Regions from separate parts of the Pseudarthrobacter adonitolis genome, predicted to be linked through region 2. Evidence: riboswitches for the same ligand, from Rfam matches in the RefSeq annotation. Region 2 holds a riboswitch; the other holds the start of a gene.
The links. Region 2 has a riboswitch for cyclic di-AMP ahead of ACZYZ4_RS14675 (aggregation-promoting factor C-terminal-like domain-containing protein). Riboswitches for the same ligand answer to the same signal wherever they lie in the genome.
Positions count from the first base shown of each region.

Region 1: linked by a shared signal. The riboswitch ahead of ACZYZ4_RS15110 (C40 family peptidase) and the one ahead of ACZYZ4_RS14675 (aggregation-promoting factor C-terminal-like domain-containing protein) in region 2 are both predicted to bind cyclic di-AMP.

Region 1 is NZ_JBVAYW010000017.1:28,114-43,072, reverse strand. It holds gene ACZYZ4_RS15165 (ABC transporter ATP-binding protein) at 1-1,248, opposite strand, end outside; gene ACZYZ4_RS15160 (ABC-F family ATP-binding cassette domain-containing protein) at 1,245-2,909, opposite strand; gene ACZYZ4_RS15155 (hypothetical protein) at 3,163-3,909, shown strand; gene ACZYZ4_RS15150 (hypothetical protein) at 3,906-4,643, shown strand; gene ACZYZ4_RS15145 (alpha-mannosidase) at 4,881-7,916, opposite strand; gene fdhD (formate dehydrogenase accessory sulfurtransferase FdhD) at 7,995-8,978, opposite strand; gene ACZYZ4_RS15135 (molybdopterin molybdotransferase MoeA) at 9,105-10,496, opposite strand; gene ACZYZ4_RS15130 (DUF6457 domain-containing protein) at 10,507-10,800, opposite strand; gene mobA (molybdenum cofactor guanylyltransferase) at 10,797-11,537, opposite strand; gene ACZYZ4_RS15120 (HNH endonuclease) at 11,584-12,084, opposite strand; gene ACZYZ4_RS15115 (NlpC/P60 family protein) at 12,320-13,069, opposite strand; gene ACZYZ4_RS15110 (C40 family peptidase) at 13,241-13,915, opposite strand; cyclic di-AMP (ydaO/yuaA leader) riboswitch at 13,986-14,148, opposite strand; gene ACZYZ4_RS15105 (M23 family metallopeptidase) at 14,297-14,959, opposite strand, start outside.
Region 2 is NZ_JBVAYW010000016.1:1,185-16,143, forward strand. It holds gene ACZYZ4_RS14620 (zinc-dependent alcohol dehydrogenase) at 1-132, shown strand, start outside; gene ACZYZ4_RS14625 (6-pyruvoyl trahydropterin synthase family protein) at 136-531, shown strand; gene ACZYZ4_RS14630 (glycosyltransferase family 4 protein) at 536-1,783, shown strand; gene ACZYZ4_RS14635 (DNA glycosylase AlkZ-like family protein) at 1,787-3,055, shown strand; gene tadA (tRNA adenosine(34) deaminase TadA) at 3,104-3,610, opposite strand; gene ACZYZ4_RS14645 (phosphatase PAP2 family protein) at 3,671-4,432, shown strand; gene upp (uracil phosphoribosyltransferase) at 4,475-5,110, shown strand; gene ACZYZ4_RS14655 (VOC family protein) at 5,173-5,547, shown strand; gene ACZYZ4_RS14660 (HAD family hydrolase) at 5,563-5,988, shown strand; gene ACZYZ4_RS14665 (HAD-IA family hydrolase) at 5,949-6,260, shown strand; gene ACZYZ4_RS14670 (DUF1905 domain-containing protein) at 6,241-6,684, opposite strand; gene ACZYZ4_RS14675 (aggregation-promoting factor C-terminal-like domain-containing protein) at 6,764-7,486, opposite strand; cyclic di-AMP (ydaO/yuaA leader) riboswitch at 7,492-7,644, opposite strand; partial or broken gene ACZYZ4_RS14680 (sensor histidine kinase) at 7,745-8,308, opposite strand; partial or broken gene ACZYZ4_RS14685 (response regulator) at 8,284-8,665, opposite strand; gene ACZYZ4_RS14690 (winged helix-turn-helix domain-containing protein) at 9,167-10,033, shown strand; gene ACZYZ4_RS14695 (SixA phosphatase family protein) at 10,450-10,977, shown strand; gene ACZYZ4_RS14700 (LysR family transcriptional regulator) at 10,955-11,881, opposite strand; gene ACZYZ4_RS14705 (EamA family transporter) at 11,954-12,970, shown strand; gene ACZYZ4_RS14710 (TetR/AcrR family transcriptional regulator) at 13,485-14,099, opposite strand; gene ACZYZ4_RS14715 (YhgE/Pip family protein) at 14,153-14,959, opposite strand, start outside.

The DNA of each region.
Region 1 (14,959 bases), on a different contig from region 2:
CGAGGAGCCCACCAGGGCGACGGTCTGCCCGGGTTCCACCCTGAAGCTGATGCCATGCAGCACCTCTTCGCCGCCGCGGGTGTCCAGGGTGGACACTTCCTCGAGCGAGGCCAGCGAGACCTTGTCCGCCGAGGGGTAGGCGAAGCGGACGCCGTCGAACTCCACCGAAACGTGTCCCGGCGGGATGGCCACGGCGTCGGGCTTCTGCTGGATCAGGGGTTTGAGGTCCAGGATCTCGAAAACCCGCTCGAAGCTGACCAGGGCACTCATGATTTCCACCCGGGCGTTGGACAGGGCGGTGAGCGGGGCGTACAGGCGGGTCAGCAGCAGTGCCAGCACCACGACGTCGCCCGCGGCGAGCTGCCCGCCGATGGCCAGCCAGCCGCCCAGGCCGTAGACCAGGGCCAGGGCAAGGGCGGATACCAGCGTCAGCGCGGTGACGAAGGTGAACTGCAGCATGGCCGTGCGGACGCCGATGTCCCGGACCCGGCCGGCCCGGACAGCGAACTCGCGGGATTCCTCATCCGGCCGGCCGAAGAGCTTCACCAGCGTGGCGCCCGGAGCGGAGAACCGCTCGGTCATCTGGGTGCCCATGGCTGCGTTGTGGTCTGCGGCCTCACGGCGCAGGTCCGCGAGCCGGGAGCCCATCCGGCGGGCGGGGATAAGGAAGATCGGCAACAGGACCATCGCCAGCACGGTGACCTGCCAGGACGTCCCCAGCATCACGATCAGCGTCAGGACCAGGGCCACCACGTTGCTGACCACGCCGGACAGGGTGCCGGCGAACGCGGACTGGGCGCCGATGACGTCGTTGTTCAGGCGGCTGACCAGGGCGCCGGTGCGGGTGCGGGTGAAGAACGCGATGGGCATCTTCTGCACATGATCAAAGACCCTGGTGCGCAGGTCCACGATCACGCCTTCGCCGATGTTGGAGGACAGCCAGCGGCTGACGAGTCCCAGGCCGGCTTCGGCCACGGCCACCACGGCGATCAGCATGGCCAGCCGGATCACTTCGTCCGTGCCGGCCTTGGCCACGATGGCATCAACCACCTGGCCGGCCAGCACGGGCGTGGCCACAGCCAGGAACGCCATCACAATGGACAGCGCCACAAACGCGATCAGTTTTGTCCGGTGGGGGCGCGCGAAACCCAGGACCCGCTTCAGGGTGGCCTTGGAGAAGGGCCGGGAGCCGCTCTTGGCCCGGGAAATGTTGTACAGGGAGTGCCAGGCAACGCCGTCCATGCTCATCGCTGTTGCTCCGTCGCGCGTGCCATCAGTTCAGTTACCGTTCCGTTGTCCACATTCCACCGTACATCCAGCCGCACGTTCTCCAGCAGCCTCCGGTCGTGGGTCACCAGCAGCAGCGCGCCCTCGTAGCTTTCCAGGGCCTCTTCCAGCTGCTCGATGGCGGGCAGGTCCAAGTGGTTGGTGGGTTCGTCCAAGACCAGCAGGTTCACCCCGCGTGCCTGCAGCAGCGCCAATGCAGCGCGGGTGCGTTCCCCCGGCGACAGGGAATCCACGGGGCGTGTGGTGTGGTCCGCCTTCAGCCCGAACTTGGCCAGCAGGGTGCGGACCTCCGCCGGCGTCAGGTCCGTGAGCACGGCTTCGACGGCGTCGCCAAGGTTGAGGTGGCCGGCCAGCAGTCCGCGGGCCTGGTCAATTTCGCCGATGGCCACCGAGGCGCCCATGGCGGCGTTTCCGGCGTCCGGCGCCTGCACGCCCAGGAGCAGGCGCAGCAGCGTCGACTTTCCGGCTCCGTTGGGGCCGGTGATGCCGATCCGCTCCCCCGCGTTGAGCTGCAGGTTCACCGGGCCCAGCGTGAAGCTTCCCTGCTGAACGACGGCGTCACGCAGGGTGGCCACCACCGCACTGGACCGGGGCGCCTGGCCAATGGTGAACTGCAGCTGCCATTCCTTCCGCGGCTCCTCCACCACGTCCAGCCGGGCGATCCTGGATTCCATCTGCCGGACCTTCTGGGCCTGCTTTTCTGACGACTCGGTGCTGGCGGCACGGCGGATCTTGTCATTGTCCGGGCTCTTCTTCATGGCGTTCCGCACGCCCTGGGAGCTCCACTCGCGCTGGGTCCGGGCACGGGAGACCAGATCTGCCTTGGTGGAGGCGAACTCCTCGAACTTTTCCCTCGCGTGGCGCCGCGCCACGGCGCGCTCCTCCAGGAAGGCCTCGTAGCCGCCGTCGTACACAGCGACGGAATTCTGCGCCAGATCCAGTTCCACAATGGTGGTCACGCAGCGGGCCAGGAACTCGCGGTCATGGGAGACCAGCACCACACCGCCGCGCAGGCCCTGGACAAAAGCCTCCAGCTTGGCCAGGCCGGCCAGGTCAAGGTCGTTGGTGGGCTCGTCCAGCAGCACAACATCGAACCGGCTGAGCAGGAGCGCAGCGAGGGCCACGCGGGCGGCCTGGCCGCCGGAGAGTCCGGTCATGGGAGCGTCTGCGCCCGTGTCCAGGCCGAGGTCAGCCAGGACGGGCGGGATGCGTTCGTCGAGGTCTGCCGCGCCCGACGCCATCCAGCGGTCAAAGGCCAGGGAGTAGGCGTCATCGGCTCCCGGTGCGCCGGAGCCCAGAGCCTCTGCGGTGGACTCCATCTCCACGGTCGCCTGGGCGCAGCCGGTCCGGCGGGCGATGTAGCCGGCCACAGTCTCGCCTGCGACGCGCTCGTGTTCCTGGGGCAGCCAGCCTACAAAGGCATCGGCGGGGGCGAGGCTGACGCTGCCGCCCTGGGGCTGGTCCACGCCAGCCAGCAGGCGCAGCAGGGTGGATTTGCCGGCGCCGTTGGCGCCCACCACACCCACCACGTCGCCGGGGGCCACCGTGAGGGAGAGTTTGGCGAACAGCGTCCGGTGGTCGTGGCCGCCGGAAAGATCTTTGGCAACAAGGGTTGCAGTCATAGGTTGGTCCATCCTCTCGCCGCCGCCCGGCCGGAGGAGCCCGCCTGAATCGGCCCGAAACTGCGGTAAATCCGCAATATGCCGCCCCGCTAAGTGCCGGGGCACTAAAGAGCCCGCCGGTCCGGACTTGGGGGGTGTACGGACCAACGGGCTCGACCATCAAGCATAGTCGACTCAGCACGCCGCACCAAACCGCCTGCGGGAGAACAGGCTAAAATCAGAAGCGACCATCCGTTCTGCGGAGAGAGGCGTCATGCCCATTCCTGCCAAGGTGTTCCAGCGCTGGCTGCACGGTATCGCTCCCCACACGAGCACGTCCGACATCTGCCGCGTGTCCGGCATCAAGCGGACCACACTGGCCCAGCAGCTTGTCCGGGGCAAGGTGGCAGAGGCAACAGTGGTGAGCATCAGCCGGGCGTACAACGTCAACCCCGTCTCGGCGCTGGCGGCGTTTGATGCCTACAGCCAGCTCGCGGATGCGCACCCGCCCACCAGGTCCGAACTGGTCAGCCAGATCTCCACCCCGGACCTCCTGCGGGCAGTCTTGGCCCGTTCCGCCGCGGACCCGGGTGGTGTGCCGGCGACTGTCGCGACTGCCGGTTCGTCTGCGTTGGACCCCACCCCGCACGCCACCTCGGTCAAGAACTGGGTGGAGGCAATCGACGACGGTGAACTGCGGCACCGGGTCTCCGCCGCCACTGGAATCGCTCCGCAGAACTATTCGGCACAACTGACCGCAAACCGGCTGGCTCCGGAACTGGCGGTTGCCACCTCCCTTGCCGCCGGCGTCGGCCCTGCCTGCGGCCTGGTGGCCACCGGGCTGGTCACGGAGGCGGAGGCCGGCTGGCCTCCCGACGCCCGGCAGGCCGCGCTCGACAGCCTGTCCGACGGACAGCTGACCACGCTGGCCGGCGACCGGCTGCAGACTCTCGGCAGAGCCCTCCGCCGGCAGGAACATGACAACGAGAAAACCGAAAAGATCTGGGAGAACCTGGGATGATCGAAATCCTGCAGTGGTCCACGCTGACTGTCTGCGGTCTGGTGGCCATCGCGCGCGTTCCCAGTGCCGTGAGGGGGATGAACAGGACACTCTTCTATGTCTTTGCGCTGATGACGCTCGCCATTCTGCTCAGCATCCAGGCGCCGTACCTTGCCATCGACCAGGCGCTCGGCGGCGTTAATGCGGCCAACCTCCTGCTCCGTTTTGTCATCTTCGCCGCTATTTTCTTCGTGGGCATCCGCGTCACCCGGGGTTTTGGGGCCGACGACGCCTACCGGCTGCTCACCGGACGGATCGGGATGGCCGTCCTGGCGCTGACCTCGCTGACAGTGCTTGTTGTGTTCCTGATGATGGATACGGCGGGGTCCTCCGCGGGCATGGGCTCGGTGTCAGCCAAGGACGCCCGGCACGGACTGCTGGTCGAGTACTACGGTGCTGCAGGCCGCGCTTACCCTGCGTACGTTTCACTGGTCCTGCTGCCGGCCATGGTGCGCGCGGTCAGCAGCACGCTGCCCGCCCTGGTTCGCATCGCCGCCTTCCTGCTGGGCACAGGCTCGGTGGCCATCGCGCTAACGCTGCTCTTTCCCTTCTATCCGCCCAACTGGGGAGCAGCGATGTTCCTGATCAACTACACCGCCGTTCTGTGCTTTGTCTTTGGCCTGGCTTTAATCGCCGTGGCCAGTGTCCGGCACCGGCGGGGCGGCCCGCGGCCAAGGACTTCTACTGCAAAGTAACTTCACATCTTTCACAAAATCATTAGACATGGCATAATCATGAATGTGTGAAGTGGGGTGCCGGTGTTTGCGAACGGGGATTGATTCTTGGACGCCGGGCCTGGTGAAACTTTGCATTCCTTGGGGGGATGAGTGGTGGCGGGCCGTTGGGGACCGCCCCCACTCAGCCATTTAACGGCCACGTCCGTTTTCTCATCCACCCGCCCACTGACCGGACGGCTTGCACCCATGCCGCACCTACCGTGCGAACCTCAGGGTCACCAGCTGGAACGGGCGCAGCGAAAGCTCCACCGATTGCTCTGCTGCGGCAGTGTTAACGCCCGGGGCGTCCGTGGCCCGCTCCAGGAGGTCTGTGGCCTGGACGTCCGCGACCGGGAAATTGGCCGTGAGTGTGCCTGCGGACCGCTGCCCCAGGGACTCATAGAGGCGGACCACAACATCACTGGACCCGTCTTCGGCAAGCTTGACCGCCTCGATCACGAGGGCCGGGTTGTCCACGGAGAAAAGCGGCTCCACGCCGCGGGCGCCCTTCACCAGCCGGGGTGCAAGGTTGGTGCGGTACCCCTCTTCCACAGCTTCGGCGATTCCGGCGCCGGGGCGGATGGTCACGGTCAGTTCCTGGTGGCCGCGGTCCGCCGTCGGGTCCGGGAACTTCGGTGCGCGCAACAGGGAGAGACGCACCGAGGTGGTGGTCCCGCCGTCGGAATCCCTGACGCATCTGGTGACATCGTGTCCGTAGGTGGCCGCATTGGAAATCGCGACGCCGTAGCCGGGCTCGGCCACGTGGATCCAGCGGTGCGCGCAGATCTCGAACTTGGCAGCCTCCCACGAGGTGTTGACGTGGGTGGGACGGAAGACATGGCCGAACTGGGTCTCTGAAGCGGAGCGGTCCGCCCTGACGTCCAGCGGGAAGCCCAGCTTGAGCAGCTTCTCGCTCTCCTGCCACTCAACGGCCGTGGTGATAGTGAGGGAGCCGCTGCCGGCATCCAGCGTGATCCGTTGGGTGACCGGTGACGAGCCGGCAACCCGTTCCACCACCACAGCGGCACTGGTTCCGACGTGTTCCACCCGGATGGCCTGCGCCGCCGTGAGGGCCACGACGTTGCGGCGGTAGAACTCATCGATGTCCCAGGCGTCCCACTCGTTGGGCGTGTCCCGGTGCAGTTCCAGCAGGTTGCCGCGCGCTCCGGGCGCGATGGCTTCCCGTCCCGTGGCGTAGTCGGTGAGGGAGGCAAGCAGGCCATCGGCATCCAAGACCGCCCGGATGATGCCGTTGTCCAGCACATAGCCGCCATCCACGGCGGCAGCCTGGACCGGCTGGCTGGCCAGCGAAAGCTCAGCGGCAGCCAAGGCCGGAACGCCGTTACGCGTGTGCGGTGCGGCGTTGAGCAGGAAGGTCCGCGCCCCCTCGCCGAGGAGCGCGGCCGCGGCCTGCCCAATGAGGGTTTCGAGGCTGGCGCTGACGGCTGCATAGTTACGTTCCGCGTCCTGGTGGACCCAGGCGATGGAGCTGCCGGGCAGGATGTCGTGGAACTGCTGCAGGAGCACCAGCCGCCAGAGCCGCTTCAGCTCGGCCGCCGGGTACTCGAAGGCACCGATGCCGCGGACAGCAGCTGTGGCACACCAGAGTTCGGCCTCGCGGAGCAGGTGTTCGCTGCGCCGGTTGCCGCGTTTGGTCTGGGCCTGGCTGGTGTACGTGCCGCGGTGGAGTTCCAGGTACATCTCCCCCACCCAGACGGGCAGGGAGGAATACTCTTCCTCCGACTGGGTGAAGAAACTCTCTGCGGAGCCCACCCTGACCTTGGGCGATCCTTCGAGGTCTGCGGTGCGGTTGGCGGCAGCCAGCATTTCACGCGTCGGCCCGCCGCCGCCGTCGCCGTAACCGAACGGGACGAGCGAGGTGTTGCCGCGTCCGTGGTCGCGGAAATTCCGCTCTGCGTGCGCCAATTCGCGTCCGCTGAGCTCGGCGTTGTAGGTGTCAACGGGCGGGAAGTGCGTGAACAGGCGGGTGCCGTCGATGCCTTCCCAGTTGAAGGTGTGGTGCGGCATGCGGTTGACCTGGTTCCACGAGATCTTCTGCGTGAGGAACCAGCGGCTGCCCGCCGACTTGACGATCTGCGGCAGGGCCGCGGAATAGCCGAAGGAATCCGGGAGCCAGGCTTCGCGGCATTCGACGCCGAACTCGTCGAGGAAGAAGCTTTTGCCCTCAATGAACTGCCGGGCCATGGCCTCGCCGCCCGGCATGTTGGTGTCCGACTCGACCCACATGCCGCCCACCGGAACGAACTGCCCGGCCTTGACCTTTTCCCGGATCCGGCCGAAAAGCTCGGGGTAGAATTCCTTCATCCAGGCGAGCTGCTGGGCTGAGGAACAGGAGAACACAAAGCCCGGATCCTCGTCCATCAGCGCCACCACGTTGGAGAACGTCCGGGCACATTTGCGGATGGTTTCGCGCACCGGCCAGAGCCAGGCGGAGTCGATGTGGGCGTGGCCCGTAGCCACCAGCTGATGGGCGGAAGCGTAGGCGGGCCTGGACAGGACCACGGCCAGGGCTGCCCGCCCGGCCGCGGCGGTGCCGGGGACGTCGTCGGGATCCATCTGGTCCATCATGCGCTCCAGCGCACGGAGGATCTCATGGCGCCGCGGCTGCTCCGGCGGGAGTTCGTGCATCAGCCCGGCGAGGGTCCAGATGTCCTGCTGGAGTTCCCAGACCGTCTGGTTGAGTTCGGCGATGGCGATCCTGCCCAGCCGGTATTGCGGTGCCGTGCCTGCCGTCGCCGTATCTCCGTACGGTGTGGCGGCGAAAATCCAGCCCTGCGCCATGTCCGGGTTGGCAGCCGCTTCAACGTAGAAGTCAACGGACATGCCGCTGCCCAGGAGCTTCAGGGGAATGTACTGGTTCCGGGGCGAAATGGCCTTGATGATGGTGCCGTCAGGGCGCCAGGCGATTCCCTCGCACTGGAATCCGGGGGCTTCGTTGATGAAGCCAAGATCCACCACGATTTCCACGGCGGTGTCCGGGCCGGTGCCCCAGGCTTCCGGGACGTCGCCCTGCAGTCGCAACCACTTGGTGCCCCACGGCTTGCCCCAGGCGGCACCGTGTTCCTGAGGCGCGAAGTGATTCCGCAGTGCTTCCATCACTGACACGGGTTCGCCGGGAGCATCCCAGCTGCTCAGGTTCAGCGGAACGGTGCGGGCGTAAACGGCGGGAACGATCCGCTCGCGGACAAACCGGTCCAGGCGGACTTCGGTGATCCGGCGGTCGTCATGCAATGTAAACCCTCTTAGGTGCTTGAACTGGAGTTCTCGAATCCGGACCAACGCGTCCAATCGATGGATAAAATCTACCGGCTAGTAGCTCAATAGCCAAGCCTCACCGGAAATCTTCGCCGAAGGTGCTGACGATGTTTTCTGTCCGGGTACGTTCGCGCGGACCCCTGCCGGGTCCTCCCCGGGGACCTGCGCAGGAACCGGCGCGGCGGGCAGCGTGATCCTGCCCTGTCCGGCGTAGATATTCAGGCTGGTGCCCCGGCTGAATCCTGCCAGGGTCATGCCGCTGGCCTCCGCCAGCTCCACAGCAAGGCTCGACGGCGCGCTTACCGCCGCCAGCACGGGAATGCCTGCCAACGCTGCTTTCTGGACGAGTTCAAACGACGCGCGGCCCGACACCTGCAGGACCAGCCCGGTCAGCGGAAGCAACCGCTCCCGCAGGGCCCAGCCCACCACCTTGTCCACGGCGTTGTGGCGTCCCACATCCTCGCGGAGGCACAGGAGCTGCACGCCGCCGTCGTCCGTTATGCGGAAGAGGCCCGCAGCGTGAACTCCCCCGGTGACGTCAAAGACGTCCTGGGCTTCGCGGAGCCGCCCGGGCAGGGAAGCCAGAACGTCAGCGGCCACGGTCAAAGGATCCGCGGCCGGGCTGAAATGGGAGGACTTGCGCACTGCCTCGATCGAGTCCGTGCCGCAGATACCGCAGGAACTTGAGGTGAAGACGTTCCGTCCCTTCGCCGGGAGTTCGACGTCGGACCGCAGTTGGGCTTCCACCACGTTGAACGTCTGGACGCCGTTTTCGTCCTCGCCGGCACAGAACCGCAGCGACACCAGCTGCTCGGGAGCCCAGATGATCCCTTCGGACACCAGGAAGCCGGCCACGAGGTCAAAGTCGTCCCCGGGTGTCCGCATGGTCACCGAAAACGACAGCGCACCGATCCGGATTTCCAGCGGCTCTTCGACGGCGAGGACGTCCTCGCGGTGGCGGACCGGGAACTCAAGGGCCTTCGGCGAGCCATCCAAAACGTACTTATGCACCTTGCGGCGCTGTGTCACACGGCCCATCAGCAAACCGCCAGACAGTCTCGAAGGGCCCCGTGGACGTTCCGGACCTGCCGGCTGGCGCTGTTCATAGGTCCATCATCGCACCACTGGCTGTGCTGTGGCGTACGTGCTTCCGCAGCCCGGCGCCTACCCCAGCAGGGCACTCCAGTCCACCGGACCGGCGGGCTTCGCAGCGTCCTTGGCAGCTGCCCGGGTGGCCGGCTTGGCGGCGGGCCGGCCCTTGGACTTGGCGCCTGGCTGTTCGGGCGCGGGCACCGGCGGTCCCCACGGCAAGGCAAACGCCGGGACGGGTTCGCCCAGCTGCACGCCGTGCGGCGGAACAACCATCACCCCGTGCGCCGACGCCAGTCCGCGCATCATCCCGGGACCTGTGTGCTTGGCCGGTGACGCCATCCCGTACAGCAGGCGGAAGGGCATCAGCCTGGTCCGGCCCGGCTCCGGCTCGATGGTGGTGCCGCACGGGACCTCCTGCACCGGCGGCATGGTGCCGTGGCCCAGCGCCGCCAGCAGCGGTTCGCCCACCGTGGACAGTGCCATCATGGCGGCCAGCGGGTTTCCGGGGAGCCCCAGGACAAAGCGCCCGTCGGGGAGCTCGGCCAGGACGGCCGGATGGCCGGGGCGCATCGCGATGCCGTCGACCACCAGCCGCCCGCCCAGTTCCGCCACGGCCCGGCGGAGATGGTCGGTGTCCGAGCGGCCTGTACCGCCGGTGGTGATCACGACGTCGGCCGGCAACGCGGAGGGGTCCGGCATCTCGGGTGGGACGTCCGCCAGACCGTCCAGCCACTCAGCGTAGGAATCGCCGATCCGTTCCTGGCCGCCGTTGATGCCGCCGAGCATTTCCACGACGGCCGCGAGCTGCGGGCCGAAGGTGTCCCGGACCTGTCCGGGGACCGGCAGCCCGCGGGCCACAACTTCGGAGCCGGTCAGCAGGAGTTTAACGACCGGCTTGCCCTGGACCAGCAGGTCATCGTGCCCGGCCAGGGCCGCGACCGCCAAATGGGCCGGGTTCAGGGTTACGCCGGCCTTGACCAGCACCTCCCCCGCGGCTGCTTCCTCGCCGGCCTTCCTGATGTGCTGGCCGTTCCCTGGCTCGCCGGGGCGGGCGGTGCCGCCGGTCATCAGCAGCGGCAGGCCGTCGTCGTCCGTTCCAAGCACGGCACTTTCGCTGCGCAGAACCGCCTTGGCGCCGGGCGGAATCAGTCCGCCGGTGACAATGGGGCTGGCCTGGTGTGGTGCCAGCCGCTGGCCGGCCTCCGCCACAATCCACGGGCCGCTGCCGTTGACGGCCCAGCCGTCCATCGCAGACGACGCATAGTGCGGCATGTCGTGCAGTGCGGTGATGTCGTCGGCCAGGACCCTGCCCAGGGACTGGCTCAGGGGAACCCGGCCCGGCGGAATCGGCGTAGCGATGTCAAAGGCGGCTTTGCGCGCCTCATCCCAGGTGTGGGCAAGGTGCTTTGCCGGGGCTGGCTGCTGCTCGGAGCTTTCGGATACGTCGCCGGGGGCGGCGGTCACTGAACGGGGGTCATTCGACGGGGGTCCCGGCGGATTCGGCATCATAGTCAGCAGCAAGGGTGCGGGCACGGTCCATGGCAGCGGTCATGGCGGCGGCGTTCGTGGCCTGTCCTGATCCCGCAGCCAGGCCGGCGGCGAAACCGGCAATAAAGGTGGTGAGCGGGGCGGCCGGGCGGACCACTGAGTGGGCTGCCACGCCGGCCAGCGACAGAATGGTGTTGACGTCGATCTGGACCTCCTCCAGCTCATACGCCTGGAGCAAGGCCCTGCACCACTCTTCCAGCGTCTCGTCCTGGCTTTTCACGCTCTGCCTCCCAAATCATCCGCGGCGGTGTTGCTCCGGAGCCCGCTCATGGGATCCGGTCCGGCCACTCCAAGTGCGGCGGCATCGTCCCAAGTGTCCACGTCGGCCGTGGAGCCGGCCGGAACGGCGACAAGCTGCACGTCCAGACTAGCAAGGAGTGCCCGCACCGAACCGTTGATTAAGCGTCCTGTGCTTTCCAATTCAGCCACGGAACGTTGTAGCGCGACTGTGCTATAAAAGCCGACCAGGGGCTGGCGGCGGCCATCCTCAGAAGTGGCCACCACGCCGTCCGATTCCAGGCCCGCCGCCTGTACCGCGGAGTGCCCCCCTGCGGCGTATTCAACGGTGGCAGTCCCTGCGGCAGCGGGTCCTCCTGAACGCAGCGCAGCCTTCAGCGCCGCCACCGCCTGCCCCACGTTGGGCATGTCGCAGGCCAGCACCAGTGTCAGCCGGGGACGGTTGCCGCCCGTAGCGGCCAGCGCCGCGAGCCCGGCTGCGATAGCGGCCGCGGGACCGCCAAACGGCGGTTCCTCGCGGCAGCGGAGTAACCCGGCCGGGACCTCCCCGGCGTCCGGACCAACCACGACGGCGGCCCGGGCTCCCCCGGCAGCGGCGGCGGAGCGGCGCAACAGGGAGTCGCCGTCGTACGTCAGACTCTGCTTGGGCACGCCACCGAGCCGCGACGAACGGCCGCCGGCGAGGATGACGGCATCGAAGTCGGGGGGGTCAGCGTCCACCCTCCCAGCTTAACCGTGCGGGCTCGAATGCCGTGCGGGCTGGTATTCAGGCGGCCCTTTCAGGCAGGAGGAACGGGTCCCAGGCAGGCGTGGGCTTCTCAAGCTCCTTGATCTGCCAGATGGTGCCATGCGGCGGTTCCGGGACAAACCTGAGCTTCCAGCCCATTTCAGCCGGCGTGTGATCGCCCTTGGTGTTGTTGCACCGAAGGCACGCGGCCACCAGGTTCTCCCAGGAGTCGGCGCCGCCACGTGATTTGGGCTGCACATGGTCGATGGTATGGGCACCTTTTCCGCAATACGCGCACCGGTGACCGTCCCGCCGCAGGACTCCGCGGCGGCTGACCGCGGCGCTCTGGTTGTATCTGGGGCGGATATAGCGGTTCAGGAGAATCACGGACGGGCGGCCCAGGATCTCCTGCGGCCCCACCACGGGGTCTTCGCCTTCGGCAATAACGCTGGCCTTGCCCGTGAGCACAAGGACCAGCGCCCGGCGGAAGGTGATTACCGCCAGCGGTTCATATCCAGCATTCAGAACGAGAGTGCGCATGCACGTACCTCTTCGTGGCCGCACCCGTCAGGGGCACGAGGGCCGGCTGCCCCCGGCATATCCGGGCTATGGATCGACACCACAAGAGTAAACAAAGAATCCCGGGATCAGCTAATCGCAGAAGTGGCCGCGGTCAGGCGCCGCCCCCGCGCACCCGTCCGGAGCACTGCTGCAGCCCGGCGACAGCAAAGGACCCCCGCCGTGAGGCGGGGGTCCTTGAATGCTGAATCAGTTGCTAGGACACGCGGATGAAGACCGGTCCTGAGCCAACATTGGCGCTGAAGACAACGGTCTGGTTGCCGTTGTAGCCGCCGTGCACTGCCTGGCCGTTGCCGGCGTACACGGCAATGTGGGCAACGCCCGCGCCGCCGTCGGCGTAGTAGATCAGGTCGCCGGGCTGTGCCTCGGCGGCACTGACGGTGCTGCCCAGGGACAGGTAGCCGGCGGGCCAGCCGTGGAAGTTGATGCCCACGGCGGCCAGGGCGTTGGTCACCAGCATGGTGCAGTCCTGGTTGACACCCAACTGGGCGTACGCAGCGGACAGGATGGCCGCACCCTTGCCGCTGGCAGCGACCGGAGCCGAAGGAGCGGCCGGCGTTGCCGACGCTACCTTGACGGTGGCCGCGGCCTTGGGAGCCGGAGCTGGAGCCTCAACAACAGGCTCGGGAGCCTCAACCGGAGCCGGCGTGGTGGTCACGGCAGGCTTCTCGTAGGAGATGGCAATGGTGGAAGCGGCCGAAATGATGGCCGGGGCGAAAGCCTCAACCTCAAGGTTCGAAGCGGAAGCAGCTTCACGCTGGACTCCGGTGTCTGCCGCGTTCGCAGCAATACCACTGGTCAGGACAAGGCCGGAAGCAGCAGCGATAACCGCAGCCTGACGGCCCATGCCGCCGGCGTTGTCGCCGACAGCCTTAGCAATGACAGCCAGCGAGTTGGTCTTGGCGACCTCGGCGCGGTGCCGTGCAACAGTTGCACGTGTAGTCATTAATTTCTCTCTTTCGTTTTCCTTAGGACCGCGTGGGCAGCACAAGGGCTTTGGACGCGCCGGCATCTTGGGGGTACGCCGGCACGCCCCGAACGGGGATTTAGCGAAGAGTTTCTCTCGAAGAAACGGTTCCGGCAGCGCTGGGCTGCAGGAACTACTGGACTGCAGGACCTACGGGACCATCGTGAAGAACGCGGAAGAGCCCGTGGATGCCACGGAGTGGAGCAGCGTGCCCTGTGACGGATTCAGTGCGCTGATCATCATGCCGTTGCCAACGTAGATGCCGACGTGGGCGCCGCCATTCTGCATGACCAGGTCACCGGGAGCCGGTGTGGCGGTGGGCCGCATGGCTGTCCAGGCATTGGTGCGGGGAATACTGATGCCGGCCTGGGCGTAGACCCACTGCGTGAAACCTGAGCAGTCCCAGCCGCTGGGGGTGGTGCCGCCCCAGAGGTAGGGGTTGCCGATGCCGGTGTAGGCAATTGCTGCCAGACCCGATGCGGCGGCGGAGGAGACAGTGTCAGCGAGCTTGGAGGCCGCGGCCTCGGTTGCGGCAGCACTCTGAGCCCCGGTTTGGGAGGCCGTGGACTGCGCACGGACCGTCTCAACCTTCGGTGCCGGCGCGGTCTTGATCACGGGGCGCTCGAAGGAAACGGTAGCTGTAGGCGCCGCGGTTACGGCAAGTGCCGTCTGCGCGGACCCGGACTCGGTGGAGGCGGATACGCCGGCGGTGGTGTCCGCGGCGTTTGCCGGAAGCCCCATGCTCAGGATCAGACCTGATGCGGCTGCGATAACAGCAGCCTGGCGACCTACGGTCCCGGCATTGACACTAACGGCCTTGGACACGGGGCCCAAGGGGTTGGTGCGGACCGGTTGTGCGCGGTGACGCGCAGAACTATGGCGTGAAGACACGAAGGTAGCCTCTCCCAATGCCTGCGAGGTAAGCTGTCGGATTCGGATGGGAGTCACCCGGCCGCGCTGCTTCACAGTGGAAGCTTTGCGACTTAACCCCAAGGCCTTCAGAATCGAAGACCAAAATTGGTTCCCCCGCCCCTGCCAGACGATGTCATGCGAACGGACCTTGAGCGGTGGCAGAGCTAGGCAATCCACTCAAGAACGTCAACTTCGGAAAAGTTGACGCGCTTTAGACGTTACAGGAGTTCCGAGCCAATGTCACATTCAGGTCACGGCACGTCGCTGCGATTCGAGAGTTTGCCATCACTTGGGTCAGAGCCAGCCACTGGGGTCAACGACTTCGCCGTTGACCTGGACCTCGAAGTGGAGGTGGCAGCCCGTGGACGCGCCCGTGGTGCCGCTCAGGGCAACCACATCGCCGCGGGCGACCGTCTGGCCCACCCTGACGCTAGCGGAGGAGAGGTGGTTGTACGTGGTTTCAAGGCCATTGCCGTGATCCACCACCACGCGGTTGCCGCCGCCGTACTGGTGCCACCCAACAGAGGTCACGGTGCCGCTGGCAGCAGCCAGGACAGAGGTTCCGCACTGTGCCACGAAGTCCTGGCCACGGTGGAAGTCGCCGGAGCCGCCGGTAATGGGGCTGACCCGGAATCCGAAGGGTGACGCCGTAGCCAGCTGGGCCAGCGGCGAACCGAGGCTTCCGGCAGAGGCGGCGCGGGTAATGGATCCTGCGGACTGGGCGCTCAGCAGCTGCTTCAGTTTACCGTCGGGATCACCTTGGGTAACCACGGACGAGCGGCTGAAATCAATTTGGGCGGCGGCTTCGGCGGTAACTTCGGGCTGCGGAGCGGCGGAAACGGACGACGCCGCCTGGCCGGGTGCCGGAGTGGCCATCACGGGGCCGGTCACAGGAACCGTCACGGTGAGAGCCAGGCCTGTTGCTGCCAAGGCGATACCGGCCTTCTGGCCGAGGCC
Region 2 (14,959 bases):
ACGGACCTGCCGGCAGTAGTGCAGAACCTCGCCGACGGCACGCTCGAAGCCCTGTGCCATGTGATCGAATACCCCAACGCTGACAGCCCCGAACGAACCGACCGCAGTACCGACCCCAAAGACAGGAAGTAGCCCGTGTTCAGCCTGACCGTCCGACGCCATTTTATGATCGCCCACAGCCTCCCGCGGGAGGCATTTGGCCCGGCCCAGGCCCTCCACGGGGCGACGTTCGTGGCGGAGGTGACGTTTCGCCGTCGTGCGCTGAACCAGGACTCGATCGTCCTGGACATCGGGGCTGCCGGCGGCATCATCGAGAACGTGCTGTCCGGCCTCAACTACAAAAACCTGGACGAACACCCGGACTTCGAAGGCAAGCTCAGCACCACCGAGGCACTTGCCGAGTACATCGTCCACGCCGTCGCAGCCAAGCTCAAGGATGACGACGACGGCCGCGAGCTCGCGGGGATCGACGTCACCCTGCGTGAGAATCCGGACGCTTGGGCCACCTACACCTACGACCCGTCCGCCTGATCCCATGCTGGTCAGGTTCCTGGTCCCCGCCAACATCCGCCACAACTCCGGCGGCAACGTCTACAACGCGCGGCTCACCCAAGACCTGCGAACGTTGGGGGTTGCCGTGGAGATACTGGCGGTGGAAGGTTCCTGGCCTGACGCCAGCGCTAAAGAACGACGGCGGCTGGGCGGCCTGCTGGGCGCCTGGGACCCCGGGGCGGACCAACCGCGGGCGGACATCACCCCGGAAACGGTCACCCTCGTGGACGGGCTGATTGCGTGCGGGGCCCCTGACGAACTGGAGTACGCCGCGGCCGCCGGACAACACACCTGGGTCCTGCAGCACATGCCGTCGCCCAGCCATGCCGACGGCGAAGGGCGGGCACTGCGCGCGGCCGCCGGAGTGATCTGCACCAGTTCGTCCGCAGCGGCCTCGGCGACAGAAAAGCACGGACTCCCCGCCAGCCGGGTTGCCCTGCCCGGCACGGACCCTGCACCCGTGGCGTCAGGTTCGGGCCCGCCCCACATCATTGCGGTGGCCGCGCTGCTGCCCAACAAGGACCAGTTGCTGACCGTGGCCGCGCTGGCCAGGCTCCAGGACCTCGCCTGGACAGCGTCTCTGGTGGGAACGGACGACGCCGACCCCGCCTACGCGGCACAGGTCCGGGCAGCCATTTCCTCCTATGGATTGGAGGGCAGGGTGCGCGTAACCGGCCAACTCGTCGGGACCGCTCTGGCGGACGAATGGGATCGGACGGACCTGAGCGTGCTTGTGTCCCGGGCCGAAGCCTTTGGACTTGTGGTGACGGAATCGCTGGCCCGAGGCATTCCCGTCATCGTGCGGGAGGGAACCGGGGCCGTGGACGCGTTGGGCCTCGCTGGAAGACTTGCGGGAAGACTGGACGGCGAGCGTGATGGTGAGCCTGATGGTGGGGCATATGCGGTGCCGGGAGCCGCCGTCGGACTCGCCGGAACTGAAGACAGCGGACGCGAAGACAGCCGCCCGGACGTCCTCGTTGCCGTGATCCGGCAGTGGCTGCTGGACGGAACTCTCCGCGCCGGCTGGCGTGCGGCTGCCCTCGCTGCACGGGAACAGTTGCCCGGCTGGGACTCCACCGCCCGGAACGTCCTGGAGATCCTTGGTGCGCCCGCCAAAGAAGTGCACGCTGAAGAAGCGCCGGCCAACGAAGCGCCTCCCGAAGAATCGCCTCCTGAAGAAACCCCGGCCGAGGGGATGCCTACCGCCGCGGGGACGGCCAGTGGACAATAAGCCATGACCACGCACCCGACCTCCGCCACCGTCTTGATCCCACAAGCACTGATCCCACAAGCGCTGAGCCAAGAAGCCCCGGATCCGCAGGTGCTCACCCCTGAACTCCTCAGGGCATGGGCCTGGCACAAGCAGGGCCTCGACGGCACACTGCAGGGCGCGGACGCCGCCGACGTGTTCACCAGAGCAGGCTGGGCACGTTCCGTCGGCGGAGCCAACCCGTACCTCACGCTCTTTGCCCGCGCCGGCACAAGCCGCGCGCAGGCTGATGCCGACGTCCTGTCCCTGAAAATCCATGAGCTTCCCACCGCCCGGGGCTGTACGTATGTGCTGGGGCGCGATGACTTTGCGTGGGGTCTCCAGATCGGCCGGGACGCCGCCGTGGCACCGTTCCGAGTGTTGGCAAGAATGGGCGTCCAGCGCGGCGAGATCAAGCTGCTGGAGGAGGAGGTCCTCCACGCCCTGGCCGAAGCCGGCAGCCCACTGGACCCCAAGCAGCTCAAGGACCTGCTGGGCGATTCGGTCCGGAACCTCGGCGAAGAGGGCAAAAAGAAGGGCGCCGCTACCACGTTGCCGACGGCGTTGGGCCTCCTCCAGACGGACGGCCGGATCCGGCGCGTGCCCGCCAACGGCCGGCTGGATCAGCAGCGTTACGCCTATACGCTGTGGGGGCTGCCGCCGACCGCCATGGACGACGACGCCGCCCGAAGCCTCCTGCTGGAGCGCTATCTCGGCTGGACTGGAGGTGCCACGGTCAAACAGTCGCAATGGTTCACCGGGTTCACCCTGGCCCACACCAAAGCGGCGTTGGCCGCCACTGGGGCGTTAGAGATTCCCACCGCGAACGCTGAGGTGCTGTGGATGCTGCCCGACGACGTCGGGCGCCTTGCGTCGTTCGAGGCGCCGGCGGAGGAACAGATTCAGCTGTTGGCCGGCACGGACTCGTTGGTCCTGCTCCGCAGGAACTCAGGGGATCTGTTTGCCGACCAGGACAAGGGCAAGAACGTCCTGGGTTCCACGTTGGCTTTGCAGGCTGACCTGCCGGACCACCCCATCTTCGACCGCGGCCGGATCATCGGGCTGTGGCAATACGATCCCGGGAAATCACGGATTGCCCATTGGCTCTTTGACGGGGCCACACCCGCAGTATCCCGGCGCATCGCCGACGTAGAGGCCTGGATCCGGGACGGGCTGGGCGACTTCCGCTCGTTCAGCCTCGACTCACCGGCCTCGCGCCAGAACAGGATCGACGCCCTGAATGCCGCTGGCTGAGAGGCGTCGCAGACGGCCTGTGACCTGTTACAGCCGGCCTGCGACCCGTTACAGCTGGCTGCGGTGCGCTGCGAAAAAGTCCCTGAGGACCGCTCCGCACTCCTCTTCCCTGACGCCGCCGTACACCTCAACCCAGTGGTTGAGCCGGCGCTCGCGGAGGACATCGAACACCGAGCCCGCCGCTCCGGCTTTCTCGTCCCAGGCGCCGAAGACCACACGGGGAATCCTGGCCAGCACCACCGCGCCGGCGCACATGGCGCACGGCTCCAGTGTCACCACGAGCGTGCAGTCCGCCAGCCGCCATCCGTCCCCGGTGCCGCCGTCGAGCTTGGACAAGGCACGCAACCGGTCCGCCGCCTGGCGGATGGCCACCACCTCGGCGTGGGCGGTGGGGTCTCCCAGCTCTTCCCGCTGGTTCCGTCCGGAACCCAGCACAGCGCCGTCGGGCCCTATCACCACGGCGCCGATGGGCACGTCCTCGGTGGCCAGCGCGCGCCGGGCTTCGTCCAGGGCAAGACCCATCCATTCGAGGTGGTTCGTTTCTGCGGCGACCATGGCTCAATGATAGTTTCTAGGGATATCCAGCCTTGCAAGCATCGACGCCGGGGAGGCACCGTGGACGTGGACAGACTCAGGGACCGCCTCGGCCAATGGTTCAAGCCATACGCCGCGCTGTGGATAACGTTGCTGGTGGGCGGCGCGTTGGTGGTCATCATGGCCCTGCTCGGTGCCGAGGTGTACAACAACGTGGTGAATGATAGGGGCTTGACGGCACTGGACCTGCCCGCGCTGGAGCTGTCCCAGGGCTTGCGGAACCCCGCGCTGGATGCCGGGGTAACAGCGTTCACCAACATCGGCGGGGGCATCGGCATGCCCATCCTGGCGAGCATCCTGACCGCATGGCTCACGTTCCTGGGCCGGACCTGGCGGCCCCTCATCCTGGTGGGCGGCGCGGCCGCCGTATCCACTTTCGCAACTACCGTCGGCAAGCGGCTGGTGGGCCGTACCCGCCCGGACCACTCCGAAGCGGTCCCGCCGTACGAGACATCTCCGTCCTTCCCCAGCGGCCACACCCTGAACACGACGGTGGTGATCGGTGTGCTGGTGTACGTCATGTGCCTCCAGTTCGAGCTGCTCTGGGCGCGCATCACGACCATCATCGCCGGGGTGATCTTCATCATCGCCATGGGCCTGAGCCGGGTGTTCCTAGGCCACCACTGGTTGACCGACGTGATGGCCGGCTGGTTCCTGGGGCTTGCCTGGGTGGGCATGGTGATCCTGGCGCACAGGCTGTTCCATCTGCTGCGGAAACGCGAGCATGCGGGGCCGGCGCCAACGTTCGAACACCCCGCCCTCCGGGACGAACAGTCGAGCTGATTCCCGGCCGGAGGCCGTCCGTGCGGGTGATAGTTTTGACGCATGCGCACTCTCGTTGTGGACCACCCGCTGGTCGCCCATAAGCTCACCGTCCTGCGGGACAAGAACACTTCGTCACCGGTCTTCCGGCAGCTGACGGAAGAGCTAGTGACGCTCCTGGCCTACGAGGCTACCCGTGAGGTCCGCACCCAGCCGGTCACCATCGAAACCCCGGTCAGCACCACAGTGGGCACAGCTTTCACCAAGCCCACGCCTCTGGTGGTCCCCATCCTGCGTGCTGGACTCGGCATGCTCGAGGGCATGACCAAGCTGGTCCCCACCGCTGAGGTGGGCTTCCTGGGCATGGCGCGCGACGAGGAAACCCTGGACATCATCACCTATGCGGAGCGACTCCCGGAAGACCTGACGGACCGGCAGATCTTTGTGCTGGATCCCATGCTTGCTACCGGCGGAACCCTGCGCGAAGCCATCAAGTTCCTCTTCAAACGCGGGGCTTCCGACGTCACGTGCATTTGCCTCCTGGCCGCGCCGGAAGGCCTGGCCAAGCTCGAAGAGGAACTTGCCGAGGCCAATGTGACCATCGTGCTGGCCTCCATTGACGAACGGCTCGACGAGAAGTCCTACATCGTTCCCGGGTTGGGCGACGCCGGCGACCGCCTGTACGGCATCGCCGGCTAGTACGGGGCTCCTCCAGAATTTAGGTCTTCCGCTTTCCTGCCGCCGCCGTTAGCCTGTGGCGCATGGACTGGAAACTTGAACTCGTTTTTGTGCCCGTATCCGACGTGGACCGAGCCAAGGATTTCTACGTCAACAAAGTTGGATTCAACCCGGATTTCGACGAGCGGCCCATGGATGGCATCCGCTTCGTCCAGCTGACCCCGCCGGGATCCGCCTGCTCCATTTGTATTGGCGAGGGCCTCAATGACGCCCCTTCGGGTACGGCCCCAAGCTTGCAGATGGTGGTCAGCGACATCCAGGCTGCCCACGACCACCTCAAGGGCAACGGAGTGGAGGTCAGCGATATTGACGTGCAGGACTGGGGGCACTTCGTCTATTTCGCCGATCCCGACGGCAACAAGTGGGCCGTGCAGTACATCCCGGGCCGTGACGCCTGAGGCAAAATAGGCAGCATGAAAATCCCCACACCTGCCGCCACACGAACACCTGCCGCTACACGAACACTGACCTGCCGGGCCGTCCATTTCGATATGGACGGCACGCTGGTGGACTCGACGGCAGTAGTGGAGGAGGTCTGGGGAGAATTCGCTGTCCGGTACGGTCTGGACATCGCCGAAATCCTGCGCACTTCGCACGGCGTCCAGGCTGCCGACACCGTGCGTAGGTTCGCCCCGGCGGGGGCCGATGTCGTGGCGCTCACTGCCGAACTCGGCGACATGGAAAGGGTGCGGACTGCCGGTATCGTCGCGTTGCCGGGGGCTGCCGAGCTGCTCCGCAGCCTGCCCGCCCAGGCAGTGGCGCTGGTGACTTCAGCGGACAGGACCTCGCGGACATCCGCATGGACGCCGCGGGACTGGCCATGCCGGCCACGGCCGTGACGGCGGACTTGGTCACACGAGGCAAGCCGCACCCGGAAGGGTATCTGATGGCAGCCGGGCTGCTGGGCGTGAAGCTGGAGGACGCCGTGGTGTTCGAGGACGCGCCCGCCGGAATCGCGGCAGGCGTTGCCGCCGGTATCCGGACGGTGGCCGTGGGTCCCAATACGGGCGATTTGCCGGCAGGCCTGCTCCACATCCCGGACTACAGTGCTGTGCGCGTCTCCGTGGAAACGGACGCCAGGGGACGGCAGATCATTTCTTTCCGGCTTTGAGGGCGGTGACCATCTTCGTGATCCGCCGGGCCCGGGTTTCGTCCGTCTTGGCATCGCCGATTGGCTCCACGTACCGGCGCTGCGTACTGTAGTTCAGCGTGGCGTAGAACGCCTGCGCGTCGGGTTCGGCGGCCAGGGCGGCGGCCAGATCGTCGGGGACCTCGATGATGCGCGGCTGGGTGTCCAGTTCCACGTCGACCTCGACGGTGTCGCCAGCGGCAACTCCGGTGAATTCCCGGTTAGCGGTGCTCACCCCGATCAGGTTCTGTCCGCCCATGACCGCGATGCTGCTCCGGTAGCTCTTTCCGTTGATGGTCACCACAACCGGCGGACGCTTGCCTGCGCCGAGAGCCGAGATGACCTCCTCCGGAACCTCAATGCCCGCCTTGTTGCCGCTGCCCAGGATGGTGGTGGTGAATTTCATGGCCCAAGTATGGCCCGGAGCCGCTGGGCAGGGAACCCCTGACCCCCGCGCCGGGATGCCCCGGCGCGGGGGAGTTTGCCTAGTACCAGTTGTGCGACAGGTGGAAGTTCAACGCGCCGCACGGTGACTGGTACCGCTCCTGGATGTAGTTCAGGCCCCAGTTGATCTGCGTGCGGTAATTGGTGAGGTAGTCCGCGCCGGCGCTCGCCATCTTTTCAGCGGGCAACGACTGGACGATGCCGTACGCGCCGCTGCTGGCATTGGTGGCCGTGGTGGACCAGTCGGATTCCTTGGTCCACAGCGTCTGCAGGCACTGCATCTGGTCGGCGGACCAGCCGTAGGTCGCCAGCTGGCTGGCGGCGTAGGCTTGTGCCCCGGCGGGGTCGTTGACGGGCACAACAGGTGCGGGGGCGGGCTCGGGAGCCGGAGCCGGAGCTGGGGCCGGGGCAGGTGCCGGGGCGGCAGCCTGGGGCGCGACGTTGATTTCGGCTGGCGCAGCTTCCGGGGTGGCCGGGGGCTGGATCTGGGCTGCTTCGAAGCTCAGTTTCGACTGGGCGCCGGTTTCTTCGGCGGCCTGGTCCGCGCTGGCCGCAAGCGATGCAGACTCGGAAGCGTGTCCAGCGGCGCTGACCCCGATCAGCAGGGCGCCCGCCGTGGCAAACACCGCGGCGCGCTGGCCCACGGAGGGAATCCGGGCCACCTTGGACAGTGGGGACATTGCCGCACTGAAGCGGGTTTGCTTACGGTGGCTATCGGACTTTGTGTCGCCCTGCGGGCGCGTTTGTACCTTGAATTCAGACATGATGGATCGCCTCTCACACCTGCGGAGTTAGCTGTCGGGTTCGGATGAGGGCATCCGGCCACACGGCACAACCACGTGTTGGCTTAACCCCAAAGGGCACTTGGTGCCCGGGACGGTGGGTCCCCCGCCTCTGCCTCTGAAATCGGAATCCGGGAAGCGGCAGAGCTTGGCGTCATCCGGATATGCGGCCCGAACGGGATCCGCACCTGTTCGACGCTACAGGAGCCGGAAGCTTAAGTCACATTTTGGTAACAGAAATCACGACGACGGTGTGTCGCCTTGCTGTGATCGGGCGTCGGTTCGTGCCACGGCGCCGGTAGGGAGGAGTAAGGCGAACTCTGTCCGACCTGCCCGCGATGTCACTTCCACGCTCCCGCCGTGGGCCTTCGTGTTGGACTGGACAATGGACAGGCCCGGGCCAGTGGTGCCTTCCGACGCCGCGGCGCCCGAGGCCGGCGCCATGCCCTTGCGGGCCGGGGTCTGCGCGGGCAAGCCGGGAGAAAGCATGGTCCGCGAACTCCGCAGGGATGCCGCCGCCGTCGTCCGTTGCCGTCACCGCCGCGTTGCCATCGGCAGACTTCGTGACAGCGGTGACGACGGTGGTTCCCGGCGGCGTGTGCTTGCGCGCGTTGGAGAGAAGGTTGACCAGCACCTGCCGCAGATGGGTCGCATCACCGGTGACGGCGAGCGGCTCGTCAGGCAGTTCAACTCGTCAGGCAGTTCAAGGCGCCAGTGGTGGTCCGGGGCGATGACTTTCTCGTCCCTGACGGTTTCGATCACGAGTTGTGTGAGGTCCACCTGTGCAGCCGCAGCAGGACCTCCTCCACGCTGAAGGGCTTGGTCACGTATTCGTCCCCGCCGGCCGCCAGGCCCACGATCCTGTCCTGGACGGCGTCCTTGGCGGTCAGGAAAAGCGCAGGTACCTCCGGTGCGAAGTCGCGGATCCTGCCCAGCAGCTCAACGCCGTTGAACCCTGGCAGCATTACGTCCAGCACCGGGACGTCCGGGCGGAACTCCTTGGCGTGCTTGACGGCCTCCCGGCCATCCGAAGCCACGGCAAACGGACCATCCGGCCATGCGCAGCCCCATGCTCATGAGTTCGGAAAGGCTGGGTTTGTCGTCAACCACCAGGGCGCGGATGGGGGAGCCGTCCCGGGTGGGCGAGCGGGACGCCGACAATGCGCGGGCCGGCGGCGTTTCCGCTGGACAGGCGGCAAAGGCAACAAGCAACTTCGGCAAGTCACGGCACAGTGAATTTCGAGGGCTTAGCATCGCGAAAGAGCGAAGATTGTTCGCCAATATGGCCCATTTACGCACCCTTGGCGGACAATAACTCCCATTTTGTCGCCATTTCAGAATGGTGATCTGCAACACAAAACCGCATTCTGTCTCAGTATGCGGAACAAAGCCCCCATTGTTACTTGCAAGTTTTCATTGTTACGTTGCACACTTTCAATTGTGAACAAGAACTCAACAGCACCTGCAGCCGCAGAATATTGGCCCAGCACATCCGCTGCTGCCGACATGCGCTGTTGCCGAATGCAAGCCTGACCTTTAGACCCCACGAAGTTCTTAGGCATTCGCCCCCAGCCCAGCGTAGGGCGCCCTCCCCAGATCTCATTGCGGGGACAACCAGCATTCGAGCCGCGATGACGGCCATTCACATTGAGGTAAGCATTCATGTCAGTTGCATCCGGATACGTCCACATCTCCGTCCGTAACGCAGGCAAGGTTGGCCAGGCTTCCGGCCTTCGCCAGGGGTTCGGTGCCCGACCGGCATTCGCCCCGGCCGCCCCAAGCGCCAGCTTTCCTGCCCCCGGCTACTCACCCCAGGGCTACAACCCCAATACCTACGGCCAGCTCCGCGCTGTCCAGCCTGCCGAAGCCGCGCCGCTGACCGCGCCAACTCCGGTTATCGCGGGGCCAAACGCCGTGCGGCCAGTCGCCAACGACACCGTGGCCCGTGGATTTGTCCTCTATATGGGCATCGACGAGGAGACCGCGGCAGCTGCCGGAACCTCCATTGCCAAACTTGCCCAGGAAATCCGCGCCTACGCACAGTCACTCGTGACCGGTGCCGAAAGCTACGCGGCCGTGGCCGTGGCCCCCGCCGGCACCCCGGGTTCCGCGCTCGACGTCGTCCGTTCCACCTTCGGTGACCCCACAGTGAACGCGCAGAAGCGCACCGAGACTGCGCGGCTGCAGCAGCCCCAGGACCCGCGCCCGTCCGGCGTGCTGATCGACCTTGCCCGCCGCGAAGTCCACCTGGACGGCGAATCCCTGAACCTGACCTTCAAGGAATTTGAACTCCTGAACTACCTGGTGGAAAACGGCACCCGCACCGTTGGCCGCGATGAACTGCTCGAGGGCCTGTGGCGCAACGCCGAGGAAGTGCCCAACGAGCGCACCATCGACGTCCACATCCGCCGCCTCCGCTCCAAGCTGGGCCGCCTCGCCAACACCGTCCGCACCGTCCGCGGCCAGGGCTACCGCTTCTACGAGCACCCCGAGGTTATTGTCTGGGCCGCTCCGGAATACTCGATCTAGCCTTTCAGCGACGCACCAAAGTGGCATTTCGCCGTGGGGACGGCCGCTTTCGCTTTCGCGGCAGGATCCCTCTGCCTGCGCCCGTACCTCCCCACCGCCTCCCTAGCCTCGCAGGCTCGTCCAGGGAACCCGGGCGGCGTGGCCCCGCGCAACAACGGCGCTTTCGGGATGGCCCGCTTCGCTGCAGCGCCCTTCAGCGCGAAATGCCGCTTTTGTGCGTCCGGGCTCGTGAGTGATTGGCCTCCGCGGCTATTGGTCGACGGCGGAGTGGCCATGGTTTGTCACGGGGAACAGGCTTTGAGCTTCCGCTGCGCAGCTGGGCCCGGCATTCCGCGGGGCCAGACTCTCTCGCCCCCCAGAAGCGTGCTGGGCGTGACGGGGCGGCGCCGTGGGTCCTGCGGGTCTAGGCTTGGGGGATGAGCGACCACCACATCAAACGCCTGGTGATCATGCGGCACGCCAAGGCCGACTGGCCCGGCGGCGTGGCGGATCATGAGCGGCCGCTGGAGGAACGAGGACACCGCGAGGCGCCCCTGGCCGGCAAGTGGCTGGTCAAGCACAGCGTCCTCCCGGACTTCATCCTGTGTTCCAGTGCGCTGCGCACCCGCCAGACCTGCACGTGGGTGTGCTCTGAACTGGGGGATAAGGCCCCGACGCCGAAACTTGAGGACGGACTCTACGCCGCCTCTGCGCTGCGGATGCTCGCCGTGGTCAACCATGTGCCTGACACCGTCACCACCCTGATGCTCATCTCGCACATGCCGGGCGTCCAGGACCTCGCGATGCACCTGGCCTCACGCGACTCGAACCACGACGCCTACATGGACGCCGCCACCCGCTACCCCACCAGCGCCCTCACGGTGCTGGAAACGGAAAAATCCTGGGCCGAGCTGGACGGGCAGGACGCCCGGCTGACCAAGTTCAAGGTCCCGCGAGCCCACTGACCCCACGGGACCCAGCGACCTCCCGCAGCAGTCCGGCGACGTGCTGGATGCCCGGGCTGGCCGCCATGGTCCGGCGGTACACGATGCCCACCTGCCTGACCTGCGTGGGGTTGACCAGGGGCAGGCCGACGACGTCCGCAGGCAGCGCGGGCCGGCCGAGGCGGGGGACCAGCGCCACGACGGCTCCCTGCTCCACCAAGGCGATGTGGGTTGCAAAGTCAGGATCGTAGACCCTGATGTCCGGCACCCGGCCAAGATCGGCGAATATCCTCAGGAGCGCCTCGTTGCAGATGGCTCCGTGCGGCGTGCTGATCCAGCGTTCGTCCACCAGGTCCGCCGGTTCCACCCGGCCGCGTCCTGCCAAGGGATGGTCGCGGTGCACCAGGACGTCCGCAACGTCCTCGCACAGCCACTCGAGCGTCATGTGTTCCGGTATCACCAGCGGGACGGAGTTCCAGTTGTGGACCACACCCAGGTCCGCCTCCCCGTTGGCCACCCGCGCCACGGCTTCCCGCGGGTCCTCGGCCAGCACGCTGATGTCCAGGTCCGCTCCGGATGAAGCTAGCCGTCCCAGCAGCGGCCCCACGAGGCCCCGGCAGGCCGTGGAAAAGGAAACAACCCTGAGGTGCCCGGTGGGTTTGGCCGGATCCGCCAACAGGGTGGATTCCAGTTCCTCAAGTTCCGACAGGATGCGCCTGCCGTAGGCTGCCAGGGTGAGCCCCCGCTCGGTCAGCAGCACCCCGCGGCCGCGGCGTTCCAGGACGGGGAACCCGGTCTGCTTCTCAAGCTTCTTGATCTGCTGGGAGACGGCGGACGGACTGAAGCCCATCACCTCCGACGCCGCTATGACCGAACCGTGTTGTTCAATTGCCGCCAGGGCCCGGAGCGAACCGATCTCAATCATGAAGCAAAAGTACATGATTAGACGCAGAATTCAATGCTGGTGCTTCATTAGCCCTTCTGTCAGAGTAGGACCGTGAACCTCCGCCACTCCCTCCTCGCTGCCCTGGTCGCCGTTCTCTGGGGCCTGAACTTCGTAGCCATCGACTTCGGCCTGAATGCGAACGGCCGTGAGGTTCCCCCGCTGTTGTTTGTGGCGATGCGGTTCCTTCTGGTGGTCTTCCCCTGCATCTTCTTCATCAGGAAGCCCGACGTCAGCTGGAAGGCGATCATCGGCGTCGGCGCCTTTATGAGCGCGGGCCAGTTCGGTCTCCTCTATCTGGCCATGGCGCTGGGCATGCCGGCGGGCCTCGCCTCTCTGGTCCTCCAGGCGCAGGTACTGCTCACCGTCCTCCTGGCTGCCGGGTTCCTGCGCGAGCGTCCCAGCCGGAGCCAACTGGCCGGCGTCGTTCTCGGCGTTGCGGGCCTGGCCGTGGTGGCAGTCGGCCGCAGTGCCGTGGCTCCGCTGCTGCCGCTGATCATCGTCCTGGGAGCCGCGCTGTCCTGGGCTGCCGGCAACGTCATTGCGCGTCAGGCTAAGACCGCCTCCGGGCTGGGGCTGGTGGTCTGGTCGGGCGCAGTGGTTCCGCTGCCCCTCGCCGCGCTGTCGCTGCTGGTGGACGGCCCGGATGCGGTGTTCGGCACGCTGGCAGACCTCCAGCCGGCCACGATCCTGAGTGCGCTGTACACGGCCATTTTCGCGTCCCTGGTGGGGTACGGGATCTGGAACCGGCTCCTGGCCAGCTACCCGTCGTCGGCCGTGGTGCCCTTTACCCTGCTGGTTCCCGTGGTGGGCATGAGCGCGGCCTGGCTGGCATTGGGGGAGGTGCCGACGCCGGCGGAACTGGCTGGCGGGCTGCTCCTCCTGGGCGGGGTGGCGACGGCGGTGCTCGCCGGCCGAGGCTGGCGGGGTCAGCGGCGGGGCGCCGGTTTGGTGCCCGTCTTGGTGCCCGGTTTGGGTGCCGGCTTGCGGACCGGGGAGGCGGACGACGACGGCCGCTTGGCTGCTGAGGCAGGCATCCGGGCGGGCGCGCGGAGCCCTGACGCGCGCTGAGTGATTGCCGCGCCCCGGGTTGCCGGGCGCCGCGCAGCAGGCCGCCCGGCACTGGACGCGGGCCGCCGCTTGGCAGGCGAGGGCTTCCGTTTCGCAGTGCCCGGCCGCCTTCCCGCGGGCCAGGCTGCGCTAAGGAAGAGGACCGCTAGCGTGGCCACTGCGGAGGCGGCACCCCAGAAGAAGTAGTTGTCCGGATCCCCGGTGGGGAGCGGTGTGCCGAAGAATGACGACTGCTCGGCGAAGGCCAGCTCCCAGGTGCTGACGAAGGCCAGGGAAAAGGCAATGGTGAGGCTGGATCCCGCAGCGGTGGCCACCAAAGCAAAGTTGCGCCCCCGTGCCAGGACCTCCGCCAGAGCCGCCACGTAGGCCAGTGCAACCAGGCCCAGGAATGTGACCATTACGGCCTCGTCTAGGGTGATGGCGGTGAGCACCAGCATGCCCAAGGCGGCGACGGCCGCGATCAAGGCGAACTTCCCGCTGTTACCCATGTGGCGCATGTGTTCAATCATCCCTGCTACGTCACGACATAGCCGCGCATGATTGCCATGATTGCTGCAACGCTTTGGTCACGGGTGCGTTCGGGGTTGTACGTCTGTCGGTCCAGCCCCACCACAAAGCAGGCGCCAAAGATCGCCGTTTCGAGGCTGCCCCGCGAGACAGTGCTGTCTACAGGATGGACAGCAGCCACGTTCTCTATGGCCGCGCCGATGACGGCCAGGAGTTCAGACCGAAGCACAGCAAACGTGTCCCGCCATTCGCTGGGAGTCCGCCAGTTTTCGCTCACCCACAAACGGGCGAAGGACGGGTAATCGGCCATGAAATCCATGGCCTGGCCGATCATTGCCTCCATGGCCACCAGCGGATCGGCCCCGGGCTGCCCGGCCTCGCTGAGCAGGCGCGCCTTCAGGATGTCCACGCCGTGCCGCAGCAGCTGCGCGATCAGGTCCGATTTGCTGCCGAAGTTGTAGTAGACAGTGCCCTTGGAGACGCCCGCTGCCGCGGCGATCTCGTCCACAGTGACACCCGCTGCGCCACGCTGGCCAATCAGCTCCATGCACGCATCGAAGAGCTTCTGCCGGGTGGCATTGGTCCGGGCCGGGCGGAGTTTCTTCTCGGCCGGACCGTGCATGGCCGGGTCATGCGCGGCAGGCTCATGCACGGCAGGTCCGCGCACGGGCTGGCTCATACCGCGATCTCCGGCTTGAGCGTTTTCAGGGTCCAGTACTTGTGCTTCCGGACCGCAAACGTGGACATCGCCGCGCCCAGCAACGTATAGCCGAGCAGCCCCAGGACAGTGGGCACGATCATGGACAGGTCCGCGCCATAGATGAGGTGCCGCATGCCCGTGACCACGTAGCCCATGGGCAGGATTTCGTGGACCACGTGGAGTGGCTGCGGGGTGGTCTGCCAGGGGAACGTGCCGCCCGAGGACACCAGCTGAAGCACCAGCAGGATCAGCACCACCAGCTTGCCAGGCGACCCCAGCAGCGCCACGATGCCTTGGATAATGGCACTGAATGCCATGGCCGCGGCAAGCATAAACAGCCACATCAACACCGGATGCGCGGGGTTGAGGCCCAGCGCCAGATTCACCACGAGGGTCAGCAGGCTGGCCTGTACTACTGAGACGGCCAGGAACGGAAGCCAGCCGCCGACGGCGATTTTCCAGGCCGGGGCGTTCGACGCCAGGGCCCGCTGGGTGATGGGCCGCATCGCCTGGACCAGCATAAAGATGCCGATCCACAAGGCGAGCGTCAGGAAGAACGGTGCCAGCCCCGCGCCGTAGGAATCCGCCTTTGCTTGGGAGACATTGCTGACCGCGACCGGGTCGGCCATCACCTCTGAGAGGCTGCTCTTCTGCGAATCGTCCGGGTTGGGCACTTGTCCGGCTCCCTTGGCAATTTCGTCGGCCAGCGTCCGTGAGCCGTCAGCGGCCGTGCCGGTACCCGCTTCAAGCTGCCCCGCGCCGGCGTCGAGCGTTTGCGCCCC